2 regions of the Tissierella sp. MB52-C2 genome follow, and region 2 is predicted to be linked to the other one. Evidence: riboswitches for the same ligand, from Rfam matches in the RefSeq annotation. Region 2 holds a riboswitch; the other holds the start of a gene.
What was found. A riboswitch is a leader RNA that binds a small molecule or an ion and turns the genes downstream of it on or off. The one in region 2 is predicted to bind S-adenosylmethionine.
Positions count from the first base shown of each region.

Region 1: it holds a riboswitch for S-adenosylmethionine, as region 2 does, so the genes downstream of both, metK (methionine adenosyltransferase) here and metA (homoserine O-succinyltransferase) in region 2, are expected to answer to the same signal.

Region 1 is NZ_CP133261.1:2,937,652-2,945,374, reverse strand. Features, by position in the region: gene RBU61_RS15015 (phosphodiester glycosidase family protein) at 1-938, opposite strand, end outside; gene RBU61_RS15010 (serine hydrolase) at 1,348-1,662, shown strand; tRNA gene RBU61_RS15005 (tRNA-Pro) at 1,858-1,934, opposite strand; gene RBU61_RS15000 (methyl-accepting chemotaxis protein) at 2,191-4,278, opposite strand; gene RBU61_RS14995 (small multi-drug export protein) at 4,450-4,920, shown strand; SAM riboswitch class I at 4,978-5,082, shown strand; gene metK (methionine adenosyltransferase) at 5,311-6,483, shown strand; gene RBU61_RS14985 (ATP-dependent RecD-like DNA helicase) at 6,531-7,723, shown strand, end outside.
Region 2 is NZ_CP133261.1:3,749,990-3,757,712, reverse strand. Features, by position in the region: gene RBU61_RS18810 (metal ABC transporter ATP-binding protein) at 1-304, opposite strand, end outside; gene RBU61_RS18805 (metal ABC transporter solute-binding protein, Zn/Mn family) at 333-1,259, opposite strand; gene RBU61_RS18800 (metal-dependent transcriptional regulator) at 1,263-1,664, opposite strand; gene RBU61_RS18795 (aspartate kinase) at 1,804-2,994, opposite strand; gene RBU61_RS18790 (homoserine dehydrogenase) at 3,010-4,239, opposite strand; gene metA (homoserine O-succinyltransferase) at 4,256-5,128, opposite strand; SAM riboswitch class I at 5,271-5,378, opposite strand; SAM riboswitch class I at 5,446-5,535, opposite strand; gene RBU61_RS18780 (RtcB family protein) at 5,596-6,810, opposite strand; gene RBU61_RS18775 (sensor domain-containing diguanylate cyclase) at 6,836-7,723, opposite strand, start outside.

The DNA.
Region 1 (7,723 bases), 810 kb from region 2:
ATAATTTCCTTTCCATCTTGACTAATACCGATTCCAGTCCTAGGAGCATTTCCTTGAGAGTTAATATTTGTAAGGGATAATTCTCCGTCTTTAAGTATAATACTTCCACCACCGATGGCAAACTTAATCTCGTCAGTGCTTGGGGAAGTTGATAATTGAAGATCTATAGAATCTCCTATGGCAAATTGATCTAATCCTTGCATTCTTTCTTCTCCTCTTACAGCTAAAACATATCCGTTTTGAGGTATGTTAACTGCCTCTTTGCCAATTCTCACATCTGTTACTACATTATCCTCTACTACAACCTCTACTAAATCTGAATGAAATTTATTTCCTATGGATTTAGCACCCCAGTTTTTATCTAAAAGAGTTAAAACATCAAAGTTAGTAGTTATCTTATTTATTGCATTTATAATAACTTTCTTTCCACTAGATAAATTAGTAGCTACCATACTTCTATCCATATAGTCTATCTTAGCATTATTTAAAAAATCTACAAAAAAGCTAGGAAGGGCATAGTCCCTTTCTATGGGAGAAGATATTATAGTACCATCATTAATTAAAGTTCCCAGGGAAGATGGCAGTGGAGTATAGTTGAAATAGTCTCCATTTATTCCAGCTACAGCATCGTGCTTCTCCACTAAGGAACTGACCTTGTCCCTGCTTGGAATACCATTTGGATTAAATAGACCTTTGAGTTCAGTATAAGGGTCTAATAAATTAACTCTAAGTACGTTTATATTCCACCATCCAGAAGTAGTGAAACGCATTATCTTTTCATAAACTACTCCAGAAGAAATATTGGTTTTCTCAACATTTTCATATATGGAGTATGGCATATTTACAGTAATTTTAGCAGCAAGAGCTGGACCAGTTGAAGTAAATATAGTTGTAGCAGCTAAAATAGATACAAAAACTTTCTTAATATTTTTTCTCATTAAATCACCTCGTTATAATTTACCTTTTTTACCTAATCTACCTAAGATTGCTTGTCTCAAGTATTATTATATAGGTTAAATATATCAATTGGGTTACAATTATGTTACAAGTTAGGAACAAATGACTATTGACCAAGAGACAAAAAAGAATTAAACAAAAATTTAACTCTTATAATACTAAATAGGAAAGTGAAATGTTTATTATATCATATATATCATAGTAAATATAATATATATGGTATAATTTCTATATAAGTAATTCGTAAAAATGAAAAGATATGTAGATAAGAAAATTTATATTTTACTTATAAGGGGAGTTAAAATGGGACTGTTATCAGATTTTCGACTTTCTGTGATTGAAAAAAAGTTGGGTGTATATGGCATTCATGTTTATCAGAATGGATAAACTTTGGCAGAGCATCGATTCCGAAGCAATAATAGAGAAAATCTCTATTCTGCATCGAAAACCTTTGTATCTATTGGAGTCGGTATTGCAGAAAGTGAAGGCCGCTTCCAGTTGTCAGATTATGTGTTGGATTTTTTTCCGGAATATAAGGATATTGCTTATTCAGGTTCTGAAAAAATAACTATTCAGTATTTGTTGCAAATGAGTTCGGGTCATATGTCTGAGGATGTTACACAATATAACTCCAAAGATAGAGCAGGACTTTTCTTTATCTTAGAAATGAAAGAAGAAGCTGGCTCGAATTTCTATGTGGAGTGATATTTTACCAAATTTGTAGTATAAGTGTGAGGTTCGTAAATAGATTTCGAAAAAATATGTTTTTAATTTATAAGGTCCGTAATGGATTTTTATAAACAAACATATTGCTCAGAACCATTACGGACCTTACTTTTTAATTTTGTCTCAAAAATTAAAAAAAAGATCTATAGGATTTCCTATAGATCAATCTTTTGATGGTCGGGGTGAGAGGATTTGAACCCCCGGCCCCATGGTCCCAAACCACGTGCGCTACCAAACTGCGCTACACCCCGACATTTGTTTAACTGCTTTTGTCTTGTTGTCTCTCGTTCGACTATTATAGTATACGATGGATTGGATAAAAATGCAATAGGTTAAAATAGGCCATATATAGGAGAAAACATAGATATTCAATGAGTATTAAGGATTACGTTGGTAATTCGGAGTATATCTATATATATCTGAATAAATCTCTATAAATTTGATAAATAGTAAAATAAAATTTAAAACAGGACAAAAAATCTTATATTTTCTGTCCTGTTCTTAGAGTTAATATTTAAATTTTGATATTTCTTTATACATTTCCTCTGATAAATTTAGTAAATCCTTTGATGCAAGTTCAATTTCTGCCATGGCAGAAATTTGTTCTTCAACAGATGCGGAAGTTTCCTGAGTACCCGCAGCATTTTCTTCTGAAATAGCAGATAGATTTTCAATAATATTTATTATGTCTTCTTTTTTACTATTCATTTCGTCACCAGAAGAAATCACATATTCAATGGCCATTCCAATTTTTTCAATGGCATCTGCGATACCTTCAAATTTATCATTAGTATTTTCTACACTTACCCTTTGTAACTCTGTAGCTTCTCTTACTTTTTCAATATTATTTACAGCATATTCTGTTTCCTGTGTCAAATCTTCTATTATATTTACTATTTCCTTAGTAAATTCATTGGAGTTTTCAGCTAGTTTACGGATTTCATCTGCAACAACTGCAAAGCCTCTACCATGTTCACCAGCACGAGCGGCTTCAATAGCAGCATTAAGAGCTAAAAGATTTGTTTCCCTAGCTATATTTTGGATCATATAACTAGCTTTGTGAATTTTTTCTGTACTATTATTTGTATTTAAAATGATTCGATTTATTTCTTCTACCGAATCTTGATTTATTTTAGTTTTTTCTACTAATTCTTTAACTATTTCGCTGCCTTCATCCTTTAAGGCCCTAACTTCATCTGTAGTTTTATTTAGTTCCTCAACGTATTGTTGATTTTTTTCTATGAGCTCTCCCAATACATTTATAGTCATAGCACCTTTTTCTGTATCTCGAGCTTGGTCGTAAGCTCCATGTGCTATTTCTTGAACGGTATTGGCAATTTCTTGAGACACCATTGTTGTTTGGGCACTGGTAGAAGCTAATTTTTCTGATGCAAGTTTTAAATCACTAGATGCACCATACATATCACCAATAATCTTTTTAATAAAGCTCTGTAGATTTCCTAAGGAATTAGAAATCTCTCCAAACTCATCTCTTTGACTCAGGAATTTATGAGAAAGTATATGAGTAAAATCTCCAGATGCCATTACATTTAAATGATTCTTTGCTATGTTTAGACTACTGGCAATGGTTCTAGATGTGATAAATAATATGGTTCCCAATATAATAAAAGAAGTAAGACCTATTATAAAAACAATAATCATATTTCTATTAATTGCAGCATTAGTATCTTCCATAGATAAAGCTATATTTAAAGCACCTAAAAATCTTCCATTTATATTTGCAGGGACTACAAATTCATATACTTCTTCTCCATTATTGATAATGGAGGAATATCCTTTTCTTTCACTGATCGCTTCAATAATATTTGCGTCACTTATTTCTGTACCAATTTTTTCATTATTACTATGGGCTATTATTTTATTATTAGGATCTATAAATCCTGCGTATGCTATATCAGCAGACTTAGATAAATCGTTTACAAGTTTTTGATATTCAAATTTTTCAGTTAAATCGTGAATGCTATTGGCAGAAATAGCAACTTGGACAAATTCACCATTTTTTCCCTTTACTGCTCCAAATTTATAGTAAGAGCCATTTTCAGATGCCGCATCTTGTCTGATTTCCTCTATCATTTGAATTTCAGTACTTTTCATAAAGGTATCCAGTGGGTGATTAGGAGGTACACGCCATCCAATATCTTCACGAACTGTGGAATATATCATTTCCATATTTTCATTATACCAATAGATATTGTCTATAATTGAACTATCCTTAATATTATCTAGGACTTCATTACTTAAACTATCTTGATATTTTATTACTGAGTTAGCTGTAGCTTTCATATTATTCTCCAATACTTCAGTAATAGTTGTAATGGAGCTTTCATTATCGTTCATTCTATTAATCACTTGATCTGCCAATTGGAACCCATTGTTTTTCTTTGCGTTTAATATATTTTTCTTAAATAAATAGGATGTACTTAATTCAATTACCAATATTGTCGTAAATAGAAATACTAGAGGGACTACAATTAATTTGAATTTAATTGTCCTGACACTTTTACTTTTTTCATTTTTTAATTTACTAGATTTGAATTTTTTTAAATTTGGCACCTTAATCTTTAATTTTTTCATGTAACCATCTCCCATGTCATTTTTGTAATTAATTTTTAGGAAGTATATCCCATATATACATCATATTACCATAGACAAATCATAAATTTCATAGAAATGATAATTTATTCATTGAAAAACTTCGGTCAATAAAGGTATAATATATATATCGGAACATTTGGAGGAATATTTATGCTAGATTTAATAGAAGAATTAAGAATAGAGATTATGGTAATTCTTTTTTCTATGTTGCCTATAATAGAAGTAAGAGGAGCTATACCTTTAGGTATATCTTTAGGACTTAGTCCAATACATAGTACAATCCTTGGGATAATAGGAAATATAATTATAGTTCCGTTTTTATTGAAGTTACTTCATCCTATAATGTTATTCTTTGAAAAGACGGTGATTTTTTCAAAGACCATAGGCTGGGTAAAAAAAAGAGCTATGAAAAAATCAGGTACCATAAAGAAATATAGTCTTATAGGACTATTTATATTTGTTGCTGTACCAATACCTACTACTGGGGCATGGACAGGCTCTGTTATAGCATCTATATTAAAACTTGATTTTAAGAAATCCTTATTAGCCATATCATTAGGTGTTGTATCATCAGGGTTTATTGTAGCCATTATATCCTATAGTGTAGTTTCAATATTTTAAACTGTTGACTAGGATTTTTCACTATGATAAAATGTTATGTAGATAAAAAAATATAGTTCCTTATCAAGAGAGGTGGAGGGTACGGGCCCGACGAAACCCAGCAACCAGTATTTTATATACAAGGTGCTAAATCCCGCAGAACTAAGTTCTGAAAGATGAGGTAAAGCAAATGCTAAGACCTTTTCTTTAAGAAGGTTTTTTTTTATGACCTAACACAGTGAATGACAGTGAACTGATGTAGGTCAAACGCAATGAGCACCAAATCTATACGAGCATAGTGAGTAAATAGATTTGAGTTGCGAAACTGCGGGAAATGACCTAACACAGCGAACGTCAGTAAGTTGATGGTAGGTCAAACGCAACATCAAACTTAAAAGGGGAGGGAATTTAATGAAAAAATGGTTATTTACTTCTGAATCAGTAACAGAAGGACATCCGGATAAAGTATGTGATCAAATATCTGATTCCATACTTGATGCAATATTAGAAAAGGACCCAGATGCAAGAGTTGCTTGTGAGACTACAGTGACTACAGGAATGATACTAGTAATAGGTGAAATCACTACAAAATGTTATGTAGATATTCCTAAGATTGCTCGTGAAACCATAGAAAAAATAGGATATACTAGAGCAAAGTATGGATTTGACTCAGATACGTGTGCAGTACTAACTTCTATAAATGAGCAATCAGGAGATATTGCCATGGGAGTAGATAAGGCATTGGAGCAGAAAATAGATTCTAAAGATTTATTAGACCAAGTAGGTGCTGGAGATCAAGGGATGATGTTTGGTTATGCTTGTAATGAAACTAAGGAATTAATGCCACTACCTATATCCTTAGCCCATAAACTAGCTAAGAGATTAACAGATGTAAGAAAAAATGGTACATTAGAATATCTAAGACCAGATGGAAAGACTCAAGTAACAGTGGAGTACCATAACGACAAGCCAGTAAGAATAGAAAATGTAGTAGTATCAACTCAACATAGCCGAGATGTATCCCTAGATACCATAAGAGAGGATATAATAAATCATGTAATAATGGAAATAATTCCTAAAGAACTATTAGACGAAAATACAAAATACTATGTAAATCCTACAGGTAGATTTGTAATAGGTGGACCTATGGGAGATGCAGGTTTAACTGGAAGAAAAATAATAGTAGATACTTACGGTGGATATGCAAGACATGGCGGTGGAGCATTTTCAGGAAAAGACCCTACAAAGGTAGACCGTTCAGCTGCATATGCGGCAAGATATGTGGCGAAAAACGTAGTAGCAGCAGGATTAGCAGATAAATGTGAAGTAGGTCTTGCCTATGCCATAGGAGTAGCTAGACCATTGTCTATTTATGTAGATACTTTTGGTACAGGCAAAATAACTGATGGAGAAATAGAGGAGTTAGTAAGAAAACATTTTGACCTAAGACCAGCAGCTATTATAAAAAATCTAGACCTGAAAAGACCAATCTATAGTCAATTAGCAGCTTATGGACACTTTGGACGAGAAGATTTAGATTTACCATGGGAGAAAACAGACAAAGTTGATTTATTGAGAGGATAACCCTCTCAATAAATCTCCAGTGAATAACCAATAAGGGAGGCGAGTATATGTTACTAGAGGGTATCATCGAAGAAGTTAGATTTAGAAATGAGTCTAATGGTTATACAGTTGCAAAACTTAATACATCTGATGGTCCAGTTACCATAGTAGGAAATACTCCCTTTATTAATTTAGAAGAGACTGTAAAAGTGGAAGGGGAATGGATTTATCATCCTACTTATGGAGAACAATTAGCTTTTACAAGTTTAGAAATAGTAGTACCATCTACACTAAAGGGAATAGAAAACTATCTTTCCTCTGGGCTTATACCTCATATTGGACCAAAGACAGCCAAGAGAATAGTAGAAAAATTTGGACTAGATTCCTTGGAAGTCATCCAATATAATCCTGAAAAGCTAAGGGAAATCAGCGGAATTGGAGATAAAAAGCTAGAAACAATAGTTGAAGCCTATGAAGAACAAAGAGAAGTAAGAGATATAATGGTGTTTTTACAGCAATATGGAATTACAGTAAACTATGGAATAAAGATATATAAAAAATATGGTAAAGACACAATAAATATAATAATGGAAAATCCCTATAGATTATCAGAAGACATCTATGGTATAGGTTTTAAAACAGCAGATAAAATTGCAGAAAAAATGGGGATAAATAAGGAATCCCTTCATAGAGTAGAAGCTGGATTAAAATATATCATAATGAAATGGGCTGGAAATGGACATTCCTATGTACCTAAAGAAGAATTAATATCAGATACTAAAGAATTATTAGAGACAGAAGAAAATTTAATTGAAGAAGGCATAAGAAACCTAGGACTTAAGGGAAGTATTCATATAGTTAAAGACAATAAGGATACTTTGGTTTATTATACTCCTTTTCATATAGCAGAAAATAATGTAAGTAAAAAACTAGTACAATTATCTCAGGTAAAATTGGATGAATTAAAGATAGATGTGGAAAAAGAAATAAAGAGAATAGAGGAAGAAGAAACTATTCTATTTGCTGAAAAACAAATATTAGCCATAAAGGAATCCTTAGAAAACGGTCTAGTAGTAATTACTGGTGGTCCAGGTACAGGGAAGACTACTACTATAAATGCCATAATTAAAATATGTGAAGACTTGGAACTTTCAGTTATATTGGCAGCTCCCACAGGCAGAGCAGCAAAGAGAATGACAGAAACCACAGGAAAAGAAGCAAAAACAATACATAGATTACTAGAATACTCATTTATGGAAGA
Region 2 (7,723 bases):
TCCCCATAAGAACTACATCTAAAACATTTGTAGGAAAATCCCAGTCTACAGATTCAGACTGAGGTACATATCCTATATGTTTTCTCTGGGACTTATAGGATGCTCCATTAAATAATACATTTCCTGATACTGGCTTTATTAAATCCAACATAGCCTTTATTAATGTTGATTTTCCCGCTCCATTAGGACCTACTACTGCCATTAAAATGGATTTCGGTATATTAAGATCAACGTCCCATAAAACTGGTTTTGCTTCATAGGCAACTGTCATATCTTCAACTTCTATTATATAATCAAAATTCATATTTCATTCCCCCTTGCTATTTATCTGATTATTTTAAGGCATCGATAATTGTATCTATATTTGCTTTAAATGTTCCTATATAGGTTTCATCATCAGTTCCTGCATCACCTGTGGAGTCTGAATAAAGTTCTCCTCCTATTTCCACTTCAAATCCCTGAGCCTTAACAGCTTCTTGCAATGCTTCAATACTCTTTCGTGGCACTGATGACTCAACAAATATTGCCTTTATCTTCCTCTCTACAATAAACTTTGCCAATTGACGAACATCAGATGTCCCTGCTTCTGATGCAGTACTTATGCCTTGCAATCCTTTAACTTCAAACCCGTAGGCATTCCCAAAATAATTAAAAGCATCATGTGCAGTTATAAGAACTCTATTTTCCTCAGGAATTTCAGATATTCTTTGATTAATATATTCCTCAAGCTTATCAAGCTCTCCTAAGTATTTTTCTAAACTAATATCAAAATCCTTTGCATGTTCTTCATCTAGTTCTTTGAGTCCTTCTGCCACAGTTTTTGCAGCTTCCTTCCAAAGCTTTACATCAAACCAAATATGAGGGTCGAAGCTTCCAGGACTTGAAACAAAATCAATAAAGCTTGATTCATCTATACCTTGTGTTACTGCTAAAATTACTTTCTCACTATCTTCTATATTTTCAAATATCTCTCCCATTTTTCCCTCTAAATGAAGACCATTATAAACTACCATATCTGCATTTTGCATTAGTTTAACATCTCCTGCACTTGCTTTATATAAATGAGGATCAACTCCTGGTCCCATTAATCCTTGAACACTTACATATTCTCCTCCAATGGATTTTACAAGATCTGCTACTAAGGTAGTAGTGGCTACGACCTTATATCCAGTATCATTCTCCTTATTTGGATTTCCACATCCTGATACAAAAGTAGTTAATATAGATACTACCATTATTAAAATCAATATCTTTTTCATTACTTATTCCTCCCTTATTATTTTTGACCCATGGGGACATACCTCAGGATAATTCAAATATTCATCCAATTTTTCTTCTAGCTTTTTATTAGTTACATGCTCTAGTTTCTCTGCTTCATCATGTACTTCCTCAGAATTATATCCTAGTTTCTCCACAAGAAAAACCTCCCACAGAAGATGTCTCCTTCTAATTTTCCTAGCTTCTGTAGCTCCATATTCTGTAAGTTTTATACCTTGATACACTGTATATTCAACATAGCCATCTTGTAATAGCTTTTTTATCATCTCTGATACAGAGGGAGGTGATATATTAAGTGCTCTAGCTATATTCTTATTGCTAACCTGCTCCTTGTCACCACCTAGCTCATAAATCGCCTTTAAATAATCTTCTTTATTTATGTTCATAATCTTCCTCCGTAATTGTATTAAGTTAGGCATGCCTAACTTATGTATATAATACCCTCTTTTAATAGAGTTAACACAATATATTTAAAAATAAAAAAGATAATCTCTGCTCAATACAGAAATCATCTTCTTATTTGTATTATAAATTAAAATTCTTCGCTAATCTATTGATTAAGTTTTTCACTTCTGCTTTTTCAAAATAATAGGATAAGCTTAGTTCAGATGTGCAGAATTTCTTATATTTTATACCAGATTCTTTTACTATATCGAATATCTCTGATGTGACCTTAGCTTGATTTATTCTCCCAGTACCTACTATGGATATTCTAGTAGTATCATTTATTTCCACATCTATAAGTCTATCTACATTGTTTACTATATCCTTCTTTATGGAGGGGAATAATTTCATATACTCTTTTGAGCATATAAAGGATATATTTATATCTTCATCTATTAAATTATTTTCTGCCATTCCAATATCTAAATTATATCTCCCTAATATTCTAAATACATTAGATAATTTGTCTATTTTGTTTGGAATATTTTTTATCCTTACTTCTACTTGGTTATCATCTACCATCAATGATAATATTTTCAATTCTTCCATGCTTTCCCCTCCTATTCTGGTTCCCAATTGGTCTTTAAAGCTATCTCCAACATATATTGGCACGTCATATCTCTTTCCCAAGGCTAAAGCTCTTTTATCAACTACCTTAGCACCTAATCTAGCCATTTCCAAGGCAATATCATAATTTATTTTTGATATTTTACAAGGCCCTTCGTATAATCTAGGATCTATGGAATATATTCCATCTACATCTGTATATATTTCACAAGGACAGTTAAATTTAGCAGCTAAAGCTACAGCAGTAGTGTCAGAGCCTCCCCTTCCCAAAGTTGTAATATCTCCTTTTTCATTAACACCTTGAAAACCTGCTATAACTACTATATTGCCTTCTTCTAAATATTTGTTTATTATACTTTTTTCAATATCTTCTATACTGGCCCTAGTATAATTTCCTTTAGTATTTATTCTAGCTTGTGTTCCTGTCAAAGAAATAGCTTTATGCCCCAAATTATTTAATGCCATGGATAATAAGGATATTGTCTGTTGTTCTCCTATGGACAACAATACATCTAATTCTCTTTCTATAGGATCTGAAGATATTTCTTTTGCTAATTCAATCAATCGATCTGTAGTCTTTCCCATAGCTGAAACTGCAACTACAATATTTTTAGCAGTTCTCTTTCTTTCAATTATTTTTTTAGCTACTTGAATAATTTTATCAGTAGTTTCTAAAGAACTCCCGCCATATTTTTGAACAATCATGAAATCACACCCTTTTTATACTTCTAATCTTGCAGTGAAGTAATCTTTCTTATCTATCTTAAATAAATCTGTCATTCTTTCTAATTTTTCTTTTGATATGGATTTAGTTGTAAATATAATGCCCTCTTTCTTCTCAATCATATTTTCTATAATCCCATTTTCCTTAATATATTTTTCTATTTTATCTTCAGTATTTTCTCTAGTGTCAATTCTCATATAATATTTTCCTTTATATAATCTGTTCATATTATCTAAATCTATATTCACTCCCAAACTCATTTTTGGATAAGTATTGGTTGTAATGTCTATTAAATCACTTAATACTGCATTAGCTGTAGGAAATCTCCCGGCACCTTCTCCAAAAAACCTTAATTCTCCAACCATATCTCCTATAAAAGAAACTAAGTTTTTAGCATTATCAACTTTTCCCAGATAAGAATCCTGACTCAAAATAACTGGCTCAACAGAAGCATAGTATTTATTATTATTTAAGACTGCTGTACCTAACAATTTAATCGTACAATTCATGTTTTTTATATTTTTTATATCTTTAAAATTTATGCTATTGATGCCATAGCATGAGATATTATCTTCATTTATCCTATCTTTAAATGCAATCGTAGATAAAATTCTAAGTTTTCTTCTAGTATCATAACCTTCAATATCATCAGTAGGGTCTGCTTCTGCATAACCTAAATTTTGACTTATTTCTAGGGCTTCTTTGAAACTTAAATCATCTGTTACCATCCTTGTCAGTATATAATTAGAAGTCCCATTTAAAATCCCTCTTATTTCCTGTATTTCATTTATATTTATTTGCTCCTTTAATGGTTTTATAATTGGGATTCCTCCACCTACACTAGCTTCATATAGAAAAAGTCTGTTATTTTTTCTTGCTAAATCTGTTAACTCCTCTAAATATTTTGCTACTACAGCTTTATTTGCTGTGATCACATTCTTTCCTCTACTTAATGCTTCTTTTATATATTCATAGGGCTTATCTAAACCACCCATAACTTCAATAATTACATCAATACTATTGTCTTCGATTATTTCATGAATATCTGTAGTAAGCTTTCTTCTATCTATTTCAATATCTCTTATCTTCTCTATGTCCTTTACCAGTATCTTAGATATATTAATTTCCTTTTTTATAAACTTTTCTAAATAATCTTTTCTCTCTTCTAATATCTGGACAATACCTATTCCTACTACTCCCAATCCTAATAACCCAATATTTAACATTGCTACACCCCTTTTCTTACACTAAACAATATCTTATCCAGTTATCCATTAATATCTGTGAATGATTCCTCCATGTATTTCTAGGTACTAGAGAAAAATCATCATTGGGAAAATAATTTCTAGGCAAATCAGGTGCTAACCCTTTATTTCTATCCCTTTTATATTCATTTTCTAAAGTATCTGTATTATATTCTGGATGTCCTGTAATATATATTGCCTTTCCTTCTCTTTCAGCCAATATATATATTCCCACATCATTAGATTTAGATAAAACCTCTAATTCCCTTATATCTCTTATATCCTCCTCCCTAATTTCAAAATATCTAGAATGTGGGGAGATTATTTCTTGTTCAAGCCCTTTAAATAATAGAGAATTTCTTCCTATGATTTCATGACTAAATATTCCTACTACCTTTTTATCAATGATGTGTTTAGGTATTTTATAGTTATAATATAGTCCTGCTACTGCTGCCCAACATAGATATATAGTGGACTTAACATATTTATTAGAATAATCCATTATAAGCTTTAACTCATTCCAATAAGATATATCATCAAAATCCACAAATTCTAAGGGGGCACCTGTCATTATCATTCCATCATAGTTTGTATTTTTTATTTGCTCTAATGTTTTATAAGCTCTTTCTAGGTAATTCAAGTTTGTATTTTTAGGTTTATGTGATCTTACATATAGAAAATCTACCTGTATGTCTACAAAACTATTTCCCAATAATCTTAATAGTTGATATTCAGTATCCAATTTATTTGGCATTAAATTTAATACTAATACCTTTAGAGAATCCTGAGAGTCGCCTTGAAGATCAATGTCTATATTATCCTTTCTTAATAAATCTATTGCTAAAATATTTTCATTGATTACTAAACCCATATATTAGACCCACCCATATATACTAATCTCAAGCCTTCATTTAAATATTCGATTTCCTTTTTCATCTTTTACTCCCCCTTTTATAATTGAAAAATCCCTTCTAAGATAAGAAGGGATTTTTTATATAAAAATATAACTCCACTTCTTATCTCTCAGTTTTCACCGCAGGAATTAGCACATTTTTTAAGCCATAGCTTAAAACTGTTGCTGGGTTTCATTGGGCCAGTCCCTCCACCACTCTAGATAAGAAAATATTAAATTGTAATTAAAAAAACCTTCTTAGCTAATGCTAAGAAGGTTGATTTTCTATGAAATCTCTCTTATCGGCATTAGCAGAACCACCTTGTTAAATAACAGGTTGGCGTAGGGTCATAGAGCTAATTCTCTACCCTAACTCTTGATAAGTAAAGCTATTAAGTTATTAATCATATTAGCATAGGGGTCTAAATATGTCAACAATATTTTTCCTATGCTTTAAAATTATATATTGGCCTTATTATATCTACAATCTTGGCAGTTTCAGTAATATTATTGAGTATTTCTTCTATAGGCTTATAGGCAAAAGGCGATTCATCTAATGTGTATTCATTTACTGATGTAGAATATATACCTTCCATACTTTTTCTAAAATCATCTAAATTAACAGATTCCTTTGCAACATTTCTGCTCATAAGTCTTCCTGCACCATGGGGAGCTGAATAGTTCCAATCTGGATTTCCCTTTCCTATGGCAACTATGGAACCATCTCGCATGTTTATAGGGATTAAAACTTTCTCTCCCTCATAAGCTGATATAGCCCCTTTCCTAATAATATTATCTTTGAAATTAATATAGTTATGAATGGTTTCAAAGTAGGTAAACTCATGCAATCCTTTTTTAAATAAAGATTGTAGGATGATATCTACCATCACTTCACGATTTAAGCTTGCATATTCTTGACAAATTTTCATATCATGTAAATACTTTTCTCTATATTCTCCAGTTAAATAACATAATGCTTTTGGATAGCTAGGTTGGAGATTATCATATTCCTTTTTTAGTTCTTCAAGCACCTTCTTTATTTCTTTTCTTTTACCTTCTGCTTTATATCCAGTAATTATTTCATCTCTTTTAATAAAGTAATCTTCTTTTCCACTACATAAATCTATAGCTAGCCTTTGATATATCTCTGCAACTTGTTTCCCTAGATTTCTACTGCCTGAATGGATCACTAAGTATTTGTTGTTTTTACTATCTACTCCGACTTCAATGAAATGATTGCCTCCACCTAATGTTCCTATACTTCTTTCAATTCTTTTGGTATCCTTCAAATCTCTAAAACAATATAAATCATTTAATTTGTCAAATTTGGATTTCCTTTCATTATGAGTAGATTTGCCTGACGGAATTCTTTTGTGTATTATATCATCTAATTTAGGTAAATCTATATCTATATGTCCAAGCTCTACAGTAAGCATGCCACATCCTATATCAACTCCAACAATATTGGGTATTACCTTATCTCCCATATCAGCTGTAAAGCCAATTACACACCCCATACCTTGATGAACATCAGGCATTATTCGAACTTTAGAATCCTTAACAAAATCTTGATTTAGTAATTCAAGTATCTGTTCCTTTGCACCATCTTCAAGATTATCGGTAAAAACCTTTGCTATATTATGTTCTCCTTGTAATTCCATAAAATCACATCCTTATTTAATCATATTATATATTAAGTGTAGCTCTGTTCTTTCCCTCTCTCTTAGAATTATACAGAGCCATATCAGCTCTTTTAACTACGGATAAAAAGTCTTCATCATCTTTATTAAAATAAGAAGCACCTATTGATATAGTTATATGATATTTTTCTCCTTGACTTTCATATTGAAAATCTTCTACATCTTTTAATATCTTATCTGTAAATGAATTTAAGCTTTCTTCTTTTAGCCCCTCACAAATAAGAATAAATTCTTCCCCTCCCCATCTATAAAGAAAGTCTGTTTTCCTTGTAGATTTGTTTATGATTTCTACAAGATTTCTTAAAACTCTATCCCCTACGTCGTGCCCATAACTATCATTTATTTTTTTGAAATCATCTATGTCAAAGATAATAATGGCAAAAATACTATTATATCTTTCAAATGAATAAAATGTTTCTTGCAACTTTTTTGTTGCAGCTCTCCTATTAAAAGCCTTAGTGAGTTCATCTATATTTAATTCTTCTCTTAATTTTTTATTAGAATTTTGATAATACCAATGTTCTAGAATTAATACTACTAAAATTCCTATAAGGATTAATCCAAGTGATAAGACTCCTACCAGTGTAATCATTTTAGAAATAGCTTTATCACCATCCTTAGAAATTTCGTCTATATATGGTTGAATTTCATCGAAATAAACACCCATTGCAATAATCCAGTTATATTCTTTATATAACTTTGCATAAGTTAATTTTTCAGCAACTTCATCACATGTTTTCTTTTTAAAAAAATAGGTAAAATGTATTTCCCCATTTTCTTTAATTCCATTGAGTTCTGTCAGGTAAGGATAATTACCTTCAATATCTTGCATTTTTGTAGATAAATACATACCTTCTGTGTCTTTTAGATTTGG